Regions from separate parts of the Arthrobacter sp. LAPM80 genome, predicted to be linked through region 1. Evidence: predicted binding sites of a transcription regulator. Region 1 holds the regulator's gene; each other region holds the start of a gene.
What was found. Region 1 encodes HrcA, which represses chaperone genes, less so after heat shock. Its sites were predicted from a motif close to TTNGCACTCGNNNNNNNCGAGTGCNAA; they were not measured.
Positions count from the first base shown of each region.

Region 1 (5,386 bases):
GCGGTTCACCCGGACGGCGGCAATGACGGAGAAGACCGTCAGGAATACCCAGACAAGCAGTGCCAGCATGGAGAACACCGTGCCGGTGGCCGGGCTGATGAACGAGAACACGAGAGCCACGACATTGAGGAGCACGGCAAGAACGGTCGGCGGTAGCGTGAAGTTCAGTGCCTCTAAGGACTCCTGAGCGGTGAATCGGCCGCGGGGGCCCAGCAACTTGTAAATCAAGAGCGAGGGAATGCAGCCAAGGATACCGCCGCAATGGGCAATGAACGCCCACTGCCTGTCTTCAGAGGGTGTGAGGGGCGGTTGGGGTGCACCATTGGACTGGTTGACCGGATGACTCACAGTGGCTGGCCTTTCAACAAGCGAAAAAATCGGGCAGGACTGAATCCGTTCCTCACTCCTAGGATACGGGTGCCGTGAGGAAATCAATGACCTCTTCGACGCGTCCAAGCAGCGAAGGTTCCAAATCCGAGTATGAATTGACCCGAGACAGCAGCCGCTGCCAGCCGAGTCCGATGTCCTCGGAGGTGGTGTGCGGCCAGCCGAAGGCCTTGAGGATTCCCAGCTTCCACTCCATTGATCTAGGGACAACAGGCCACGCGGGGATGCCGAGCGTTGACGGTTTGATGGCCTGCCACACGTCCACGTAGGGGTGTCCCACCACCAGCACATTGTTGCGCATCCCCGGGGTCTTCATGAGATTGGCCACAATGCGCGTTTCCTTCGATCCCGGCACGAGGTGGTCCACGAGGATGCCCAGACGGCGGTTGGGGCCGGGGGAGAAATCGGCGACGGCTGCCGCCAGGTCATCAATGCCGCGCAGGGGTTCCACGACAATGCCCTCCACTCGGAGGTCGTCTCCCCAGACCTTCTCGACGAGTTCGGCGTCGTGCTTTCCCTCAACCCAGATGCGGCTGGCCTTGGCAACCTTGGCCCGCACATCGGCAACTTTCACCGATCCTGAGGCCGTGCGGAGTTTCTCTTTGACGGGGACCACCACCGGGGCAATGAGTTCGATGGGTTCCCCTTCAAGCAGGAAGCCAAATCCAAGCGGGAAGGCGCGCACTTTCTCCCGGCGGTCGGCAAGCTCCACAATGTGCATGCCACCTGACTTTTCAAGGCGCTTGACGGCGCCAACCCAGCCTGTCTGAACCTCTTCGACAACCAGTCCGGCACGGGCCTGGACCTTGCGCAGGATGCGGGCGGCGGGCGCTGAGAGATCTTGGGGTCCCCATTGGTTGTACTGCACGTGAAAACCTGGCTCCTGGCACTCGGGGTAACGCTCTGGGCGAACGTTGCGTGATGAAAACCCATGCTAACCGGTGGATAGGCGCGCAGGGGTGCATTTGGCGCGGGGAGAGCCAAGTGGCGGAGCGACAAAAGGTATTAGACTTAGCACTTGATTGGGTAGAGTGCTAAGAAAATTGCGTGCCATTGAGAGGAGGTGCCGGGCATGAGTGAACCACGGAAGCTGGAAGTCCTTCGGGCCATCGTCGAAGACTATGTACACACACGCGAGCCCGTCGGCTCCAAGGCCCTGGTCGAACGGCACCAACTCGGCGTGTCCAGCGCCACGATCCGCAATGACATGGCGGCACTGGAGGAGGAAGGCCTGATCACGGCCCCCCACACAAGCTCCGGCCGCATCCCCACCGATGCGGGCTACAGGCTTTTTGTCGACCAGCTTGCCTTGGTGAAACCGCTTTCGGCGGCTGAACGCCGGGCCATCTCGACCCTGCTTGACGGATCCACTGACCTCGACGATGTCCTGGAACGCACCGTCAGGGCGCTGGCGCACCTGACAAACCAGGTCGCCGTCGTGCAGTACCCACGTTCATCCGGGGCCACTGTACGGCACATTGAATTCGTTTCGCTGTCGGCCCGGCAGGTCCTGATCGTGCTGATCCTGGCCTCGGGCAAGGTCGAACAAAGTGTCATCGATGTCGGTGTCGTCCTTGACGACGCCGTGCTGGCCGGATTGCGCAAGGTTTTCCTTGCCAACCTGAACGGACTGGCTGTCGCAAGGCTGCCCGACGCCCTGGCAGGGATTCCGGCCACCGTGCCGCCGGCCGAACAGGGCCCGGCAGCCCGTCTGGCCCAGGGGCTGATGCTGCTGGCAAGCAACGCCAGGGAGGACCGCATCGTCATGGCCGGAACGGCCAACCTTGCCCGGTCAACCGTTGATTTTCCCCTCAGCATCGGACCCGTCCTTGACGCCCTGGAGGAACAGGTGGTGCTGCTGCGCCTCCTTGGGGCCATGGCGCAGGACTCCCTGGGCATGGCCGTTGTCATCGGCCGGGAAAATCCCCATGACTCCCTGTCCGAGGCGTCGGTTGTGGCCGCCAGCTACGGACCCGACGAAAGTGCAAAGTTGGGTGTGGTGGGCCCCACGCGGATGGACTACCCCAACACCATGTCCAGTGTGCGCGCAGTGGCGCAGTACCTGTCCAGAATTTTGGCCGGCTAAGCGGCCACCGTTTCAACGTAAAGAGAGCAACACATTGAGCAATCACTACGACGCATTGGGCGTCTCCCGCGACGCGACCGCCGAGGAAATCAAGAAGGCCTACCGCAAGCTGGCGCGCAAACTCCACCCGGACGTCAACAGCGAGCCTGACTCCCAGGACCGTTTCAAGGCCGTCACCCACGCCTATGAGGTCCTCTCCGACCCGCAAAAGCGCCGCGTCTACGACACCACCGGCAATGAAAACGGCAACGACAACGGCTCAGGCGGCAACTTCAGCGGCGACGGCTTCGGCTTCCAGGACATCTTCGAGACGTTCTTCGGCGGTGGGGGAGGCGGCGGACGCGGTCCCGCGGCGCGCACCCGCCGCGGCCAGGACGCACTCATCACCGTTCGGGTTGAACTGCGCGAGGCAGTGTTCGGCGTGAACAAGAAGCTCGAAATTGACACGGCCGTCACGTGCCCCACCTGCGACGGCAGCTGCTGCCGCCCGGGCACCTCGCCCACCACCTGTGATGTTTGCCATGGCGCAGGCCAGATCCAGCGCCCCATGCGCTCCATCCTCGGCAACGTGATGACCCTGGCCACCTGCAACTCATGCCAGGGCTTCGGCACCATGATCATCGATCCCTGCAACGAGTGCATGGGCGAGGGTCGCGTCCGCAACCGCCGCTCCTTCACCATCAAGGTCCCCGCCGGCGTCGGCACAGGCACCCGGATCCAGCTCAGCGGCCAGGGCGAGGCCGGCCCCGCCGGCGGTCCGGCAGGTGACCTGTATGTTGAGATGAAGGTCAATAACGACCCCGCCTTCATGCGCGAGGGCGACGACCTGCACGCGACCCTCACGGTCCCCATGACGGCCGCAGCACTGGGCACCGAGCTGACCTTTGAAACCTTCGACGGCGAGCAGCCCATCAGCATCAAGCCCGGCACCCAGGCGGGGGAGACCATCAACCTGCGCGGCCTGGGCGTCACCCACCTGCGCGGATTCGGCCGCGGGGACCTGAAGGTCCACGTCCACGTCGAGACGCCCACCAAGCCCGACGCCGCCCAGGAGGAACTCCTGAAGCAGCTCGCGGCCCTGCGCGGTGAGACGTATACGGAGGGCAAGCTCGTCACCAGTGGCGGCATGTTCGCCAGGCTGCGCGACAAGCTCGGCAACCTCTAACGCCATGAGCAACCCAGTCTTCTACGCCGTCGCCGAGCAGCTGGCCGGGCTTGGCCCGGGCGCGTCTTTCACCCTTGACGGTGCCGAAGGCCGCCACGCGACAACCGTCAAGCGGCTGTCCGCCGGTGAGCCCGTTGACCTGTGCGACGGCGCAGGGCTGCGTTTGGTCTGCACGGTCGCGGACGCCGAAAAGGGCTCATTGACTGTGCGGGTGGAGGCCGTACTGCACGAGGGTGCCCCGGCCATCGGGTTCACCCTCGTCCAGGCACTGGCCAAGGGCGACAGGGATGAGCTGGCCATTGAGATGGCCACCGAACTGGGCATTGACGCGGTGGTGCCGTGGCAGGCCGAGCGGTCCATTGTGCGCTGGAAGATGGACAAGGCCGTCAAGGGACCCGAAAAGTGGCGCCAGGTGGTGGCGGCCGCGGCCAAGCAGGCGCGGCGCTCCACCGTTCCGCAGGTCGGCCAGCTCGTGGGGACCTCCGCCGTGTGTGAACTCATCGCGTCTGCAGGCCTGGCACTGATCCTGCACGAGGATGCCGTGGATTCGGTGTCAGCCGTTGCCCGTGAATGGCTCTCCGGTCAGACGTCAGGTGCGGGGGAGCTGCCCGCTGCAAAAGGCCCGCAGGGCGTGTTGATGATTGTTGGACCCGAGGGCGGCATGAGTCCGGCCGAGGTTGACGCCTTCATTGCTGCGGGTGCCCGCACTGCACTGTTGGGCAGGCACGTGCTGCGCTCGTCAACTGCCGGACCCGCCGCCGTCGTGCTTCTGAGCCAGGAACTCGGCCGCTGGTAGCAGCCCGCCCCACGTCTGTGGAGGCTACTTGACGGCCGGCCCGGCGATTGTCACGGTCTTCGTGTCAATGCCGATTTTCTTTCCGGGCGCCATGGGGTCCTCGATGTAGACGGACAACTGGTACTTTCCCGGCGGTGGGACAAGGTTGAAGCCGTACTCGCCCAGTTCGTTGGGGCCCTGGGGAATGGATGCTGTGCCGCTGAGGTACTGCCCGTCGACCTTGTCGCCGTCCATGTGGGCCAATGACCACACCACAGTTCCCGTGGTGGAGACGGCGCGGCCGGTAACCTTCAACGGCAGCGCGCTGTAGGTGCTGCCATCAGCGGGATCGATGATCCACACGGGGGCCACGTAGGCCGCATCGCGTGTGAGGGGCTTGTCAAGGACTACATGGCCGAACGCGTCATAGCCGGTGTGCCCGTCCACGAGGACGGATACCTGGATGGACGTGGTGGTGTCAACGAGTCCGGCCATGGCTGCAGCCGCCGTTGCGGTGTACACCAATTGGTCGATTGCGCGTTCAGCGATGCCCTTGTCGACCTTCTGGCCGAACGCGTCTGCTGATACATCGATGGTGATGACGTTCTTGGCTGAGATTGAGGCACCCAGCCTTGAGGGGCTGTTCCAGATGGAAAAGTAGTCCGGATCCCGGGGCTCTGTGCCCATCATGGTCCGCAGTGCGGCAACCATGGGGTCGTCGGTGATTTTAGCCGGGACAAACTCACGGTAGAGGAAGACGTCGTCATTGCTGTGGCCAAGCCAATACACAGGCAGTGTTTGCGAGGCGGTTGCCGTCTCAAGAGGTGCACTGGTCACCATGCCGGATGTTATTGAAGCGTTGCTTGTGGGCATTGATACATCATGCTGGTCCTGGGCCTTGGCGGCACAGCCAACCAAGGCAAGTGACAGGGACAAACCCATGATGGCAATCTTGTCCGCCATGCCCAGCCGC
Region 1 is NZ_JBCHVD010000008.1:16,926-22,311, reverse strand. Features, by position in the region: gene AAGW05_RS09865 (DUF4870 domain-containing protein) at 1-348, opposite strand, end outside; gene AAGW05_RS09860 (DUF3097 domain-containing protein) at 407-1,255, opposite strand; gene hrcA (heat-inducible transcriptional repressor HrcA) at 1,460-2,473, shown strand; gene dnaJ (molecular chaperone DnaJ) at 2,508-3,638, shown strand; gene AAGW05_RS09845 (16S rRNA (uracil(1498)-N(3))-methyltransferase) at 3,643-4,434, shown strand; gene AAGW05_RS09840 (GerMN domain-containing protein) at 4,459-5,386, opposite strand, start outside.

Region 2 (5,386 bases), on a different contig from region 1:
CCTGCGTCCTTCATACGGCCCAGGTGCAGGGCCAGCAGGAAGCCCTTGTTGATTTCAAGGGCCATGTTCACGAGCTTCTGCTGCGTCAGCTGGTACCCGGCCAGCGGCTTGTCGAACTGCAGCCGTTCCTTCGAGTACGCCAGGGCCGCCTCGAACGAGTCGCGGGCGGCGCCCATGGCACCCCACATGATCCCGTACCGCGCCTCGTTCAGGCACGAAAACGGCCCACTGAGCCCGACGGCGCCGGGCAGCACCGCATCCGCGGGCAGGCGGACATCGACGAGCTCGACGTCGCACTGGATCGAGGCCCGCATGGAGAGCTTTGCTTCGATCGGGGTGGCGGTGAACCCCGGGGTGGAGGTGGGGACGAGGAAGCCGCGCACGCCGTCGTCGGTTTGTGCCCAGATGATCGCGATCTGCGCCACGGAGGCAAGCCCGATCCAGCGCTTTGTCCCGTTGATCACCCAGTCGCCGCCGTCGCGACGGGCATAGCTCGTCATGGCCGCGGGATCGGATCCGGCGGTCGGTTCCGTCAGCCCGAAACAGCCGATGGCTTCACCGGCGGCCATCAGCGGCAGCCATTGGGCCTTCTGCGCCTGCGAACCATGTTTGTGGATGGCACCCATGGCCAGGGATCCCTGGACCGAAACGAAGGTGCGCAGGCCTGAGTCCCCCGCCTCCAGCTCCGCACCGGCCAGTCCGTATTCGACGGCGGAGCGGCCCGCACAGCCGTAGCCCTCAAGGTGCATTCCCAGCAGGCCAAGCCGGGCGAGTTCGGGAACGATCTCGAGTGGGAAAACACCCTTGTCGTACCACTGCCCAATGTGCGCCTTGATGTCGCTGTCCACGAAAGACCGCACGGAATCGCGCACTGCACGTTCCTCCGCGCTGAGCAGTGCGTCGAAGTCAATGAGGTCGCTCGGGTCTGACATGTCTGGGCCTCTCACGCGTCGGGCGGGTTTCTACTGGCCACCTTGCTGTCATTCTACGGTCACCCTCGGGTTTGTCCGGGACATGCAAAAGGCGCCCCCGCCGAAAAGCAGGGGCGCCTTTTTTGCACGATGTGCGGGGGGCTAGAAACCGCCCATGCCGCCCATGTCGTCTCCGCCGCCGCCAGCCGGAGCGGCCTTTTCAGGCTTGTCCGCGACAACGGCTTCGGTGGTCAGGAACAAACCGGCAATGGAAGCCGCGTTCTGCAGTGCTGAACGGGTTACCTTTACCGGGTCGTTGACGCCGGCAGCCAGCAGGTCTTCGTAGACGCCGGTTGCAGCGTTCAGGCCGTGGCCGTTGGGCAAGGAGCGAACCTTGTCAACAACAACGCCGGGCTCCATGCCTGCGTTGAAGGCAATCTGCTTCAACGGTGCATCGATGGCAACGCGGACGATGTTGGCTCCGGTTGCTTCGTCGCCTGTCAGGTTCAAGCTTTCGAAGGCCTTCACGCCGGCCTGGATCAGGGCAACGCCACCGCCGGGGACGATGCCTTCTTCGACAGCAGCCTTGGCGTTGCGCACAGCGTCTTCGATGCGGTGCTTGCGTTCCTTGAGCTCAACTTCGGTAGCGGCACCGGCCTTGATGACTGCCACGCCGCCGGCCAGCTTGGCCAAACGTTCCTGCAGCTTCTCGCGGTCGTAGTCGGAATCGGAGTTTTCGATTTCGGCACGGATCTGTGCAACGCGGCCAGCGATGGCCTCTGCGTCGCCGGCACCGTCAACGATGGTGGTCTCGTCCTTGGTGACAACAACCTTGCGGGCCTTGCCCAGCAGGTCAAGGGTGGTGTTTTCCAGCTTCAGGCCGACTTCCTCGGCGATGACCTGGCCACCGGTGAGGATGGCGATGTCTGCCAGCTGGGCCTTGCGGCGGTCGCCGAAGCCCGGAGCCTTGACGGCGACGGACTTGAACAGGCCGCGGATCTTGTTCACGATCAACGTGGCAAGTGCTTCGCCTTCGATGTCTTCGGCGATGATCAGCAACGGCTTGTTCGAAGCCATGACCTTTTCCAGGACTGCAACGAGATCCTTGACGCTGGAGATCTTGGAGTTGACGATCAGGATGTACGGGTCTTCAAGAACCGTTTCCTGGCGCTCGGTGTCGGTTACGAAGTAAGCGGAGATGTAACCCTTGTCGAAGCGCATGCCTTCGGTGAGCTCAAGCTCCAGGCCGAAGGTGTTGGACTCCTCGACGGTGATGACGCCTTCCTTGCCAACCTTGTCCAGTGCCTCTGCAATGAGGGCACCGATCTCGGGATCACCGGCGGAGATGGACGCGGTCGCGGCGATCTCTTCCTTGGTCTCGATTTCCTTGGCTGAAGCCAGCAGCTGCTCGATGACGGCTGCAACAGCCTTCTCAATGCCGCGCTTGAGGGAGAGCGGATCGGCGCCGGCGGCTACGTTGCGCAGGCCTTCCTTGACGAGGGCCTGGGCCAGCACGGTTGCCGTGGTGGTGCCGTCGCCTGCGATGTCGTCAGTCTTCTTGGCGACTTCCTTGACCAGCTCGGCGCCGATCTTCTCGTAAGGATCGTCAAGTTCAATTTCCTTGGCGATGGAAACACCATCGTTAGTAATTGTGGGGGCGCCCCACTTCTTTTCGAGAACAACGTTGCGACCGCGCGGGCCCAAGGTGACCTTGACGGCGTCGGCGAGGATGTTCAACCCACGCTCAAGACCGCGGCGTGCCTCTTCATCAAATGCAATGAGCTTGGCCATGGAGGCTTCAGTCCTTTCGGGACAGTCATTTCGGATACAAAATCCCCACAGAGGTGCCCGCGACGGACGGATCGGCAGCCGCTGATCTCTTTACAACGGCCACGAACCCTCACCACATGAGGAAAATTCAATACCCCGACGGCGGCGAAACGGCCAATAACTGGCAGTCACCGCCTCAGAGTGCTAAGTCAATAATTAGCACTCGACACCCCAGAGTGCAAGCGGAGGGTCCGCTGTGAGCTTCGGGCGAACGCTCGGAGGTCCACCGTTGCCCGTGAGGGGAAGCCTGGCAAACGGACATATTTCCCACGGACCGCAGCGTACCCTACCGGCGGCGGGCACAAACGACTAGCGTTGGGTCTGTACATATTCCTAGTTGCGCATAAGCGCTGGAACCGCTGCCTTCCGGCAGCACCTTGTGACTCAGCATCAGTACCAGGAGACACCATGAGTGAAAATATTCAGCCCGAACAAACTCCGGCCAACGGCACTGACGTCCCCGCCGGTTACGATCAGCCCGCCCCGGGCTACCAGGCGCCGCCGCGCTATGAGCAGCCCGCCCCCTATGTCGCACCTGCCGCCCCAAGCTACGAAGTGCCCGCAGCGGCCCCCACCCCCGAATACCCCCAGTCGGGGGTGCCGCAGGGATACCCGCAGGAAAACATGCAGCAGGCCTACCCGCCGCCCGGAATGCAGCAGAGCTACCAGCAGGGATACCAGCAGCCCCCGTACGGAGTGGCTCAGGGCGTCGAGCAGAAGTCAAAGCTGGTTGCAGGCATCCTCGGCATCCTGCTTGGCGGCTTCGGCATCCACAACTTCTACCTGGGCAAGACCAAGATCGCCTTGATCCAGCTTCTGGTCTCCGTCATCAGCTTCGGCATACTGTACTTCTTCATGGCCGTGTGGGGCCTCATCGAGGGCATCATGATCCTGATCGGCCAGGAGAATTACCGCACCGACGGCAATGGCGTCCCGCTCAAGGACTAGCGCCAAGGCCGGGACCGAACGGAGCCCGCGCCTGACTTGACGATTCTACGAAAATGGCGGCCACCCCGCAGGGTTGGCCGCCATTTCCCTCGCTCGCTGCGTTTCTTGGACGTTGCCTGCTTAGGCTCCGGGGCCCAGCACCACGGCCAGTGGTATGCCCAGCTCTGCGGTATCGACCAGGGAACGAATGTTGAGCAATTTACCGAGCGCTTCGGCGTTGGCCTTCTGTTCGATGCCGTCGTAGAAGATGACGGATGCTGTCTGCGGCTGTCCTGCCCAGTTCGCCTGCCGGGATACCGACCATCCGCCGCCGGTGGCCTGTCCTGCGTATTGGGCAGCCAGACCCGATACGCCGGTTGCGTTGAAGATGGCCACGGGGGTTGCCTTGTTGACGACCGAGTCGGGTGTGGGGGTTGGCGTCGGAGAGGGGGCAGGTGCCGTGGTGGGGGCCGGCGTGGGGTTCGTTGTTGCCGACGGCGTCGCGGAAGGGGCAGCAGCGGCGGGGGCCGACGTCGACGCAGCCGGCGGGTTTGCGGGGCTGTTCAGGACCTTGGGCATGACGAAGAACGCCAGCAGCCCGATGCACAGGGCCGCCACACCGACAACCATCAGCGGCATCAGCGAGCGCCCCTGCAGTTCCATCGAAGACCTGTGGACGCCATGGCGTGCCGAATTTTCCTCAACGGCGTCGAATTCATCCCGCGGGTAATTACTCATTGTGCAGTGCTGTCCTTGTGGGTGCGTTGGGTGAAGGGCGCGTCAATTGCCCAGTCGGCGGGCAGAACGGGCCTGCTGGCGGGACGTACGTAGTCTACGCAACCGCTTGACCAGCATGGGGTCATGGGCCAGGGCCGCATCCGTGTCGATCAACGCGTTCAGCACCTGGTAGTAATGGGTCGCTGAGAGGTCGAACATGTCCCGGATAGCTTGTTCCTTGGCGCCGGAGTACTTCCACCACTGCCGTTCAAGGTCAAGCATTTGCGCATCACGTTCGCTGAGTCCACTGGCGGAGGGTGCGGCGTTGTCCTGCGGGTCGGGCCCGTGCTGGACTGCTTCGGCCACAACAGCCCTCCTTTCCGAATTCTCGCGCGACCGGGGCCACAATGCATGGCCTGCCCTATCCATAATAAGGGCGAACTACAGCGATGTCATTTGGGCCGCGGTGGACGGCCGGGCCATAAGCTCCCCCTGTGGAGCAATGTCGCCCCCGGCTCGCAGGGCCCACAATGGATTGCATGGACAGTGCACCCGGCCTCTTTGACCTCCCCGCCCCGGCACCGTGGGACAGCCGCCAGCTCAAGGCGCTCGCCACACTGCGCACGGCGCCCCTGAGTGGCTTGGCCCCCGATTGGGCCCAGGCCCTCTCCCCCCTTGATGCGACATTGCGCAGACTCGGTGCCATGTTGGCCGGCGAGTACGACGCCGGAACCCGGTTCCTGCCCCTGCCCACCCAGGTGCTGCGTGCGTTGGGCACGCCCATGGCCGGGGTGAAGGTGTTGATTGTGGGCCAGGACCCGTACCCCACGCCGGGGCATTCGGTGGGCCTGGCCTTTTCTGTGGACAGGGCAACGCGCCCGCTGCCGCGCAGCCTGAGCAACATCTACAAGGAGCTGAACACCGACCTTGGCATCACCCCCGCGCCCCATGGCGACCTCAGCGCTTGGGCCGACCAGGGCGTCATGCTGCTCAACAGGGTG
Region 2 is NZ_JBCHVD010000002.1:16,159-21,544, reverse strand. Features, by position in the region: gene AAGW05_RS02445 (acyl-CoA dehydrogenase family protein) at 1-932, opposite strand, end outside; gene groL (chaperonin GroEL) at 1,074-2,702, opposite strand; gene AAGW05_RS02435 (TM2 domain-containing protein) at 3,150-3,689, shown strand; gene AAGW05_RS02430 (LytR C-terminal domain-containing protein) at 3,810-4,406, opposite strand; gene AAGW05_RS02425 (DUF3263 domain-containing protein) at 4,449-4,751, opposite strand; gene AAGW05_RS02420 (uracil-DNA glycosylase) at 4,925-5,386, shown strand, end outside.
Region 2: groL (chaperonin GroEL) is a predicted target of HrcA. The motif match lies at 2,863-2,889, and genes of this name have one in related genera.

Region 3 (5,386 bases), on a different contig from region 1:
ACAACCTCAGATGTGCCACTGACTGAGATTGAGATTGGCGATTCGCTGCTAGTCCGTCCGGCAGAAGTGGTGCCGGTGGATGGTGTATTGCTCTCCGGCCCGGCCATGTTTGACGAATCGGCACTGCGAGGGGAAAGTATGCCTGTTGAGCACTTTGTGGACGATCCCGTGCTCAGCGGAGCCGTCAACGGGCCAGGTGCTGTGCGTATCAGGGTGAGCGCCCGTGAGGAAGATTCCCAGTTCAGCCGCATCATTGCCCTGGTGCGCGATGCTGCCGAAAGCAAAGCCCCCGTGGTGCGGCTCGCTGACAGGTACGCCGTCCCGTTCACGGCTTTTTCGTTGGCACTGGCCGGGTTGGCGTGGTTTCTCAGTAGCGACCCCGCCCGCTTTGCCGAAGTCCTCGTGGTGGCGACCCCTTGCCCCTTGCTGATTGCCGCGCCAGTGGCCTTTTTGGGCGGCATGAGCCGGTCCGCTAAATCCGGAATCATCGTCAAGAGCGGAGGAACACTAGAGCAACTCTCTCGGGTCAAGACAGCCGCATTCGACAAGACCGGAACACTGACAAGTGGCGAGCCCACACTCCATGAGATCCGCAGCATCGGGCTGGACCCTGACGAGTTACTGGCGCTCACTGCCTCTGCAGAGCAATACTCCTCCCATGTGTTGGCCGCCGCTATCGTGACCGAGGCACGGTCCCGAGGATTGGCGCTCCACATCACCGATTCTGCCATCGAGCACGCAACCAATGGGGTCAGCGCCAATTTTGGCGGACGCCATATTTTGGTGGGCAAACGCGCCTTTGTTGCTAGCCAAGCCAGCGGCGTTCAGGAGGTGTCACTGGCAGGCGGGCAGTTGGCCGTCTATGTAGGCATTGACGGGCGCTTTGCCGGGACCCTGATTATGCGGGATCCGCTGCGTCCAGAAGCGCCAGCCACTTTAGCAGCACTGCAGGCACTAGGGGTAGCCGATAGGGTCATGCTCACGGGGGACGCCGAGGCAACGGCGAAGTTTATTGCTGCGGAGGCTGGCATCACCGAGATCCATGCCGGGTTGCTGCCTGCTGACAAAGTGCGGCTCGTCAATGCGTTGGAGCACCGCCAGGTGTTGATGGTGGGCGACGGGATCAATGATGCCCCCGTCCTTGCCTCGGCCGACGTCGGAATTGCCATGGGTGCCAAGGGCTCCACCGCAGCAAGCGAGTCAGCAGATGTTGTCATCATGGTCGATGATCTGGCCAAGGTGGCCCAGTCGGTGCAGATCGGGCAGCGGACGGTGCGGATCGCCGTCGAAAGTATCTGGATTGGCATCATCCTCAGTGTGGGGCTGATGTTTATGGCAGCGTGGGGGCTGATCCCTGCCGTGGCCGGGGCACTTGCCCAAGAAGTCATTGACCTGGCCACCATCTTAAACGCCCTGCGCGCATTGACCCCCGGCAAGAAACCACGTTAAGTGCCAAAAGTGACACCGTTTGCGCTTTCGGACACCGGTATACCGGTGTCCGAAAGCGCAAACGGTGTCACTTTTGGCAAGCCCACACCTTCGGAAGAAACGTGTCGGGCCAACGCCTGCGACGGGTCCAGATATGGGTCGCTAGCGACCCATATCTGAGGGCGTGGGGATTAGTGCTGGTGGGCTGCTTCGGCGTCCTCGGCAGGCTTGTCCGACACGAGAACCTCGGTGGTGAGCACCAGTGCCGCGATGGAGGCTGCGTTGCGCAGGGCCGAGCGGGTGACCTTGACCGGGTCGATGACGCCGGCGGAGACCAGGTTCTCGTACACGCCGGTTGCTGCGTTGAAGCCGAAGCCGTCTTCAAGTTCGCCAACCTTGTGCACAACAACGTAGCCGTCGTGGCCTGCGTTCTGGGCGATCCAGCGCAGCGGCTGAGCTACAGCCTTGCGAACCAGCTCGATGGCGGTTGCAGAGTCGCCGGTCAGGGCGGTCACTGTTGCGTCGTCGTCGAGTGCCTTGGCTGCCTGGACCAGTGCGGAACCGCCACCGGCAACAATGCCTTCTTCCAAAGCTGCACGCGTTGCGGACACTGCGTCCTCAATGCGGTGCTTCTTTTCCTTCAGCTCGACCTCGGTGGCTGCGCCAACCTTGATCACGCCGATGCCGCCGGCCAGCTTGGCCAGGCGTTCCTGCAGCTTTTCCTTGTCCCAGTCGGAGTCGGTGCGCTTGAGCTCGGCGTGCAGCTGGGCAACGCGGGCTGCAACATCGTCAGCGGTGCCAGCACCGTCAACAATGGTGGTGTTGTCCTTGGTGACAGTGATGCGGCGGGCCGTACCCAGCACCTCGAGACCGACCTGGTCCAGGGACAGGCCGATCTCTGCGGAAACAACCTGTGCGCCGGTCAGGATCGCGATGTCCTGCAGCATGGCCTTGCGGCGGTCCCCGAAGCCCGGAGCCTTGACGGCAACAACGTTCAAGGTGCCGCGCAAACGGTTGACGATCAGCGTGGACAGTGCCTCGCCGTCGACGTCTTCGGCAATGATGAACAGCGGCTTGTTGGCAGCAAGTGCCTTTTCCAGCAGCGGCAGGAATTCCTGCAGGTTGGAGATCTTGCCCTGGTTGATCAGAACCAGTGCATCTTCCATGACAGCTTCCTGGCGTTCCGCATCGGTGACGAAGTACGGGGACAGGTAGCCCTTGTCGAACTGCATGCCCTCGGTGAGGACCAGTTCGGTTGAGGTGGTCGAGGACTCTTCGATGGTGATGACACCATCCTTGCCGACCTTCTCGAATGCCTCGGCGAGCAGGTCACCGATTTCCTGGCTCTGAGCGGAGATGGCGGCAACTTCTGCAACCTGTCCACCCTCGACCGGGCGGGCGTTCTCCAGCAAACGCTTGGCAATGGCTTCAACTGAAACCTGGATGCCGCGCTTGAGCTCGCCGGGAGCCGCACCTGCAGCAACGTTGCGCAGGCCTTCCTTGACCAGTGCCTGTGCCAAAACGGTGGCCGTGGTGGTGCCGTCGCCGGCAACATCGTTGGTCTTCGTGGCAACTTCCTTGGCCAGCTGTGCGCCGAGGTTCTCGTACGGGTCTTCAAGCTCGATCTCGCGAGCAATGGTGACGCCGTCGTTGGTGATGGTGGGGGCGCCCCACTTCTTGTCCAGCACTACGTTGCGACCGCGCGGGCCGAGGGTCACCTTGACGGTGTCGGCGAGCTTATCGATACCGGCCTCAAGGGCCTTCCGAGCGTCGTCATTAAAAGCAAGCTGCTTAGCCATGCGTTGTGTTCCTTTCACGCAAAGACCCCACGGCCGTGACCTGTGAACGGTCCCGGTCGCGGGGCTTTACAAAGTGGTTACGGGACGAAAGTCGTTACTTAACGACGATGGCCAGTACGTCGCGGGCCGAGAGGACGAGCAGCTCTTCGCCACCGGTCTTCACTTCGGTTCCACCGTACTTGGAGTAAATGACGACGTCGCCAACGGCAACATCGATCGGGACACGGTTGCCGTTGTCATCAACGCGGCCGGGTCCCACTGCCACAACTTCGCCCTCCTGGGGCTTTTCCTTGGCAGTATCCGGGATAACCAGACCGGAAGCGGTGGTCAGCTCTGCTTCGAGCTGGCGAACAACAATACGATCCTCAAGAGGCTTAATAGAGACCGACACTCGGACCTCCCTTTCACATGCGTAAATTTCTTGGATGCCTGGCAGTCTTCCTCGCCATGATGTGCGGAGCGCCAACCGTCGTCGCGGTGCCGGTAGTGCTCCCATGGCCAAAAAGATCAGCAAGTTAGCAGCCTCAGGGTGAGAGTGCTAACTCCGACTCTAGGGAATCGATTAGCACTCGGTCAAGGCGAGTGCCAGCTTTAGCCCCAAAAGTACGACGGCGGCGGGCCCGGTTTCGCTCATGGCGCACCTTTGCCCCGACCCGACCGTGATGGCAGGATGGGCAAATGACAAAAAGTCCTGTGCACGTGCGAGGCCTGACGAAGGCGTACGGGGCCTTCACCGCCGTCGACGGCATCAGCTTCGACATCGATGAAGGCGAAACCTTTGCCCTGCTAGGCCCCAACGGCGCAGGGAAAAGCACCACTATTGAAATCCTTGAAGGCTACCGGGACAGGACCGGCGGCGACGTGGAGGTGCTTGGCGTCGATCCCCAACGCGGCGGGTTGGACTGGAAGGCGCAGCTCGGGATCGTGCTGCAGTCAACGGGCGAGAGCGGCAATGTCACGGTCCTTGAGCAGCTCAATCACTTCGCCGGCTACTACCCCAACCCGCGCAATGTAGCTGAGGTCATCGAAGCCGTGGGACTTTCCGGCAAGGCCAAGACCCGAATCGGCAAACTCTCCGGGGGCCAGCGCCGGCGGGTGGACGTGGCCCTTGGCATCATTGGCCGGCCCCGGCTGCTGTTTCTGGATGAGCCGACCACCGGCTTTGACCCCGAGGCAAGGCGCCAGTTTTGGGGGCTTGTCACCGAACTCCAGGACGAGGGCACCACCATCTTGCTGACGACCCACTACCTGGATGAGGCGGCAACCCTGGCCGACCGCGCGGGGGTCATCCTTGGCGGAAAACTCGTGGACATCGGCGCCATCGACGACATTGGCGGACCCGGCGCAAAGGTGCCGCTCGTGCGGTGGCGGCAGGACGGCGTCGTACATCAGCAGCGGACGGCCGAGCCATCGGCACTGGCCGCGCGGCTGTATGCGGAGGCAGGCGGAGAGGTTGATTCGCTGGAAATCACCAGGCCAAGCCTTGAGGACATTTACCTTGAGCTTGTGGGCAGCCATGCGGCGGCCGGCGCGGAAGTCCAGGAGGATGCAGCATGAGGACACTGGCGCTGGGGGCATCCCGGATCGGATATGAACTGCGGGTGTACTTCCGCCAAGGCGACTCCGTCTTCTTCACGTTCCTTTTCCCCATCCTGATGTTGTCGGTATTCGCCGTGGCTTTCAGCACCAGCGGGAACCTCGGCGCGGCACCCGACGGCACCGGCGGCATCAGCTTCGCGGCGTACTACGTCCCCGGCATGGTCGCTGCGGGCATGCTGCTCAGCGGCGTGCAGAACCTGGGCGTGGACATTGCCGGGGAGAAGGGCGACGGCACGCTCAAACGGCTGGCGGGCACTCCCCTGCCTGTATTCTCGTACTTCATGGGCAAGATCGGCATGGTGTTCGCCAGCTCGGTCATGCAGGTGATTTTGTTGCTGCTCGTGGCCCGCTTTGCCTTCGATGTGGCAATGCCCACCGAACCCGCCAAGTGGCTGACGTTCGCCTGGGTGTTCCTGTTTGGCGTCATCACCAGCTGCGTTTTGGGCATTGCGCTCTCGGCACTGCCGCGGACGGGGAAAAGCGCCACGGCCGTGGTCATCCCGATCGTGCTCCTGCTGCAGTTCATCTCGGGCGTCTACCTGAACTTTTCCCAGCTGCCC
Region 3 is NZ_JBCHVD010000018.1:36,527-41,912, reverse strand. Features, by position in the region: gene AAGW05_RS15400 (heavy metal translocating P-type ATPase) at 1-1,449, shown strand, start outside; gene groL (chaperonin GroEL) at 1,620-3,227, opposite strand; gene groES (co-chaperone GroES) at 3,322-3,618, opposite strand; gene AAGW05_RS15385 (ATP-binding cassette domain-containing protein) at 3,906-4,784, shown strand; gene AAGW05_RS15380 (ABC transporter permease) at 4,781-5,386, shown strand, end outside.
Region 3: groES (co-chaperone GroES) is a predicted target of HrcA. The motif match lies at 3,790-3,816, and genes of this name have one in related genera.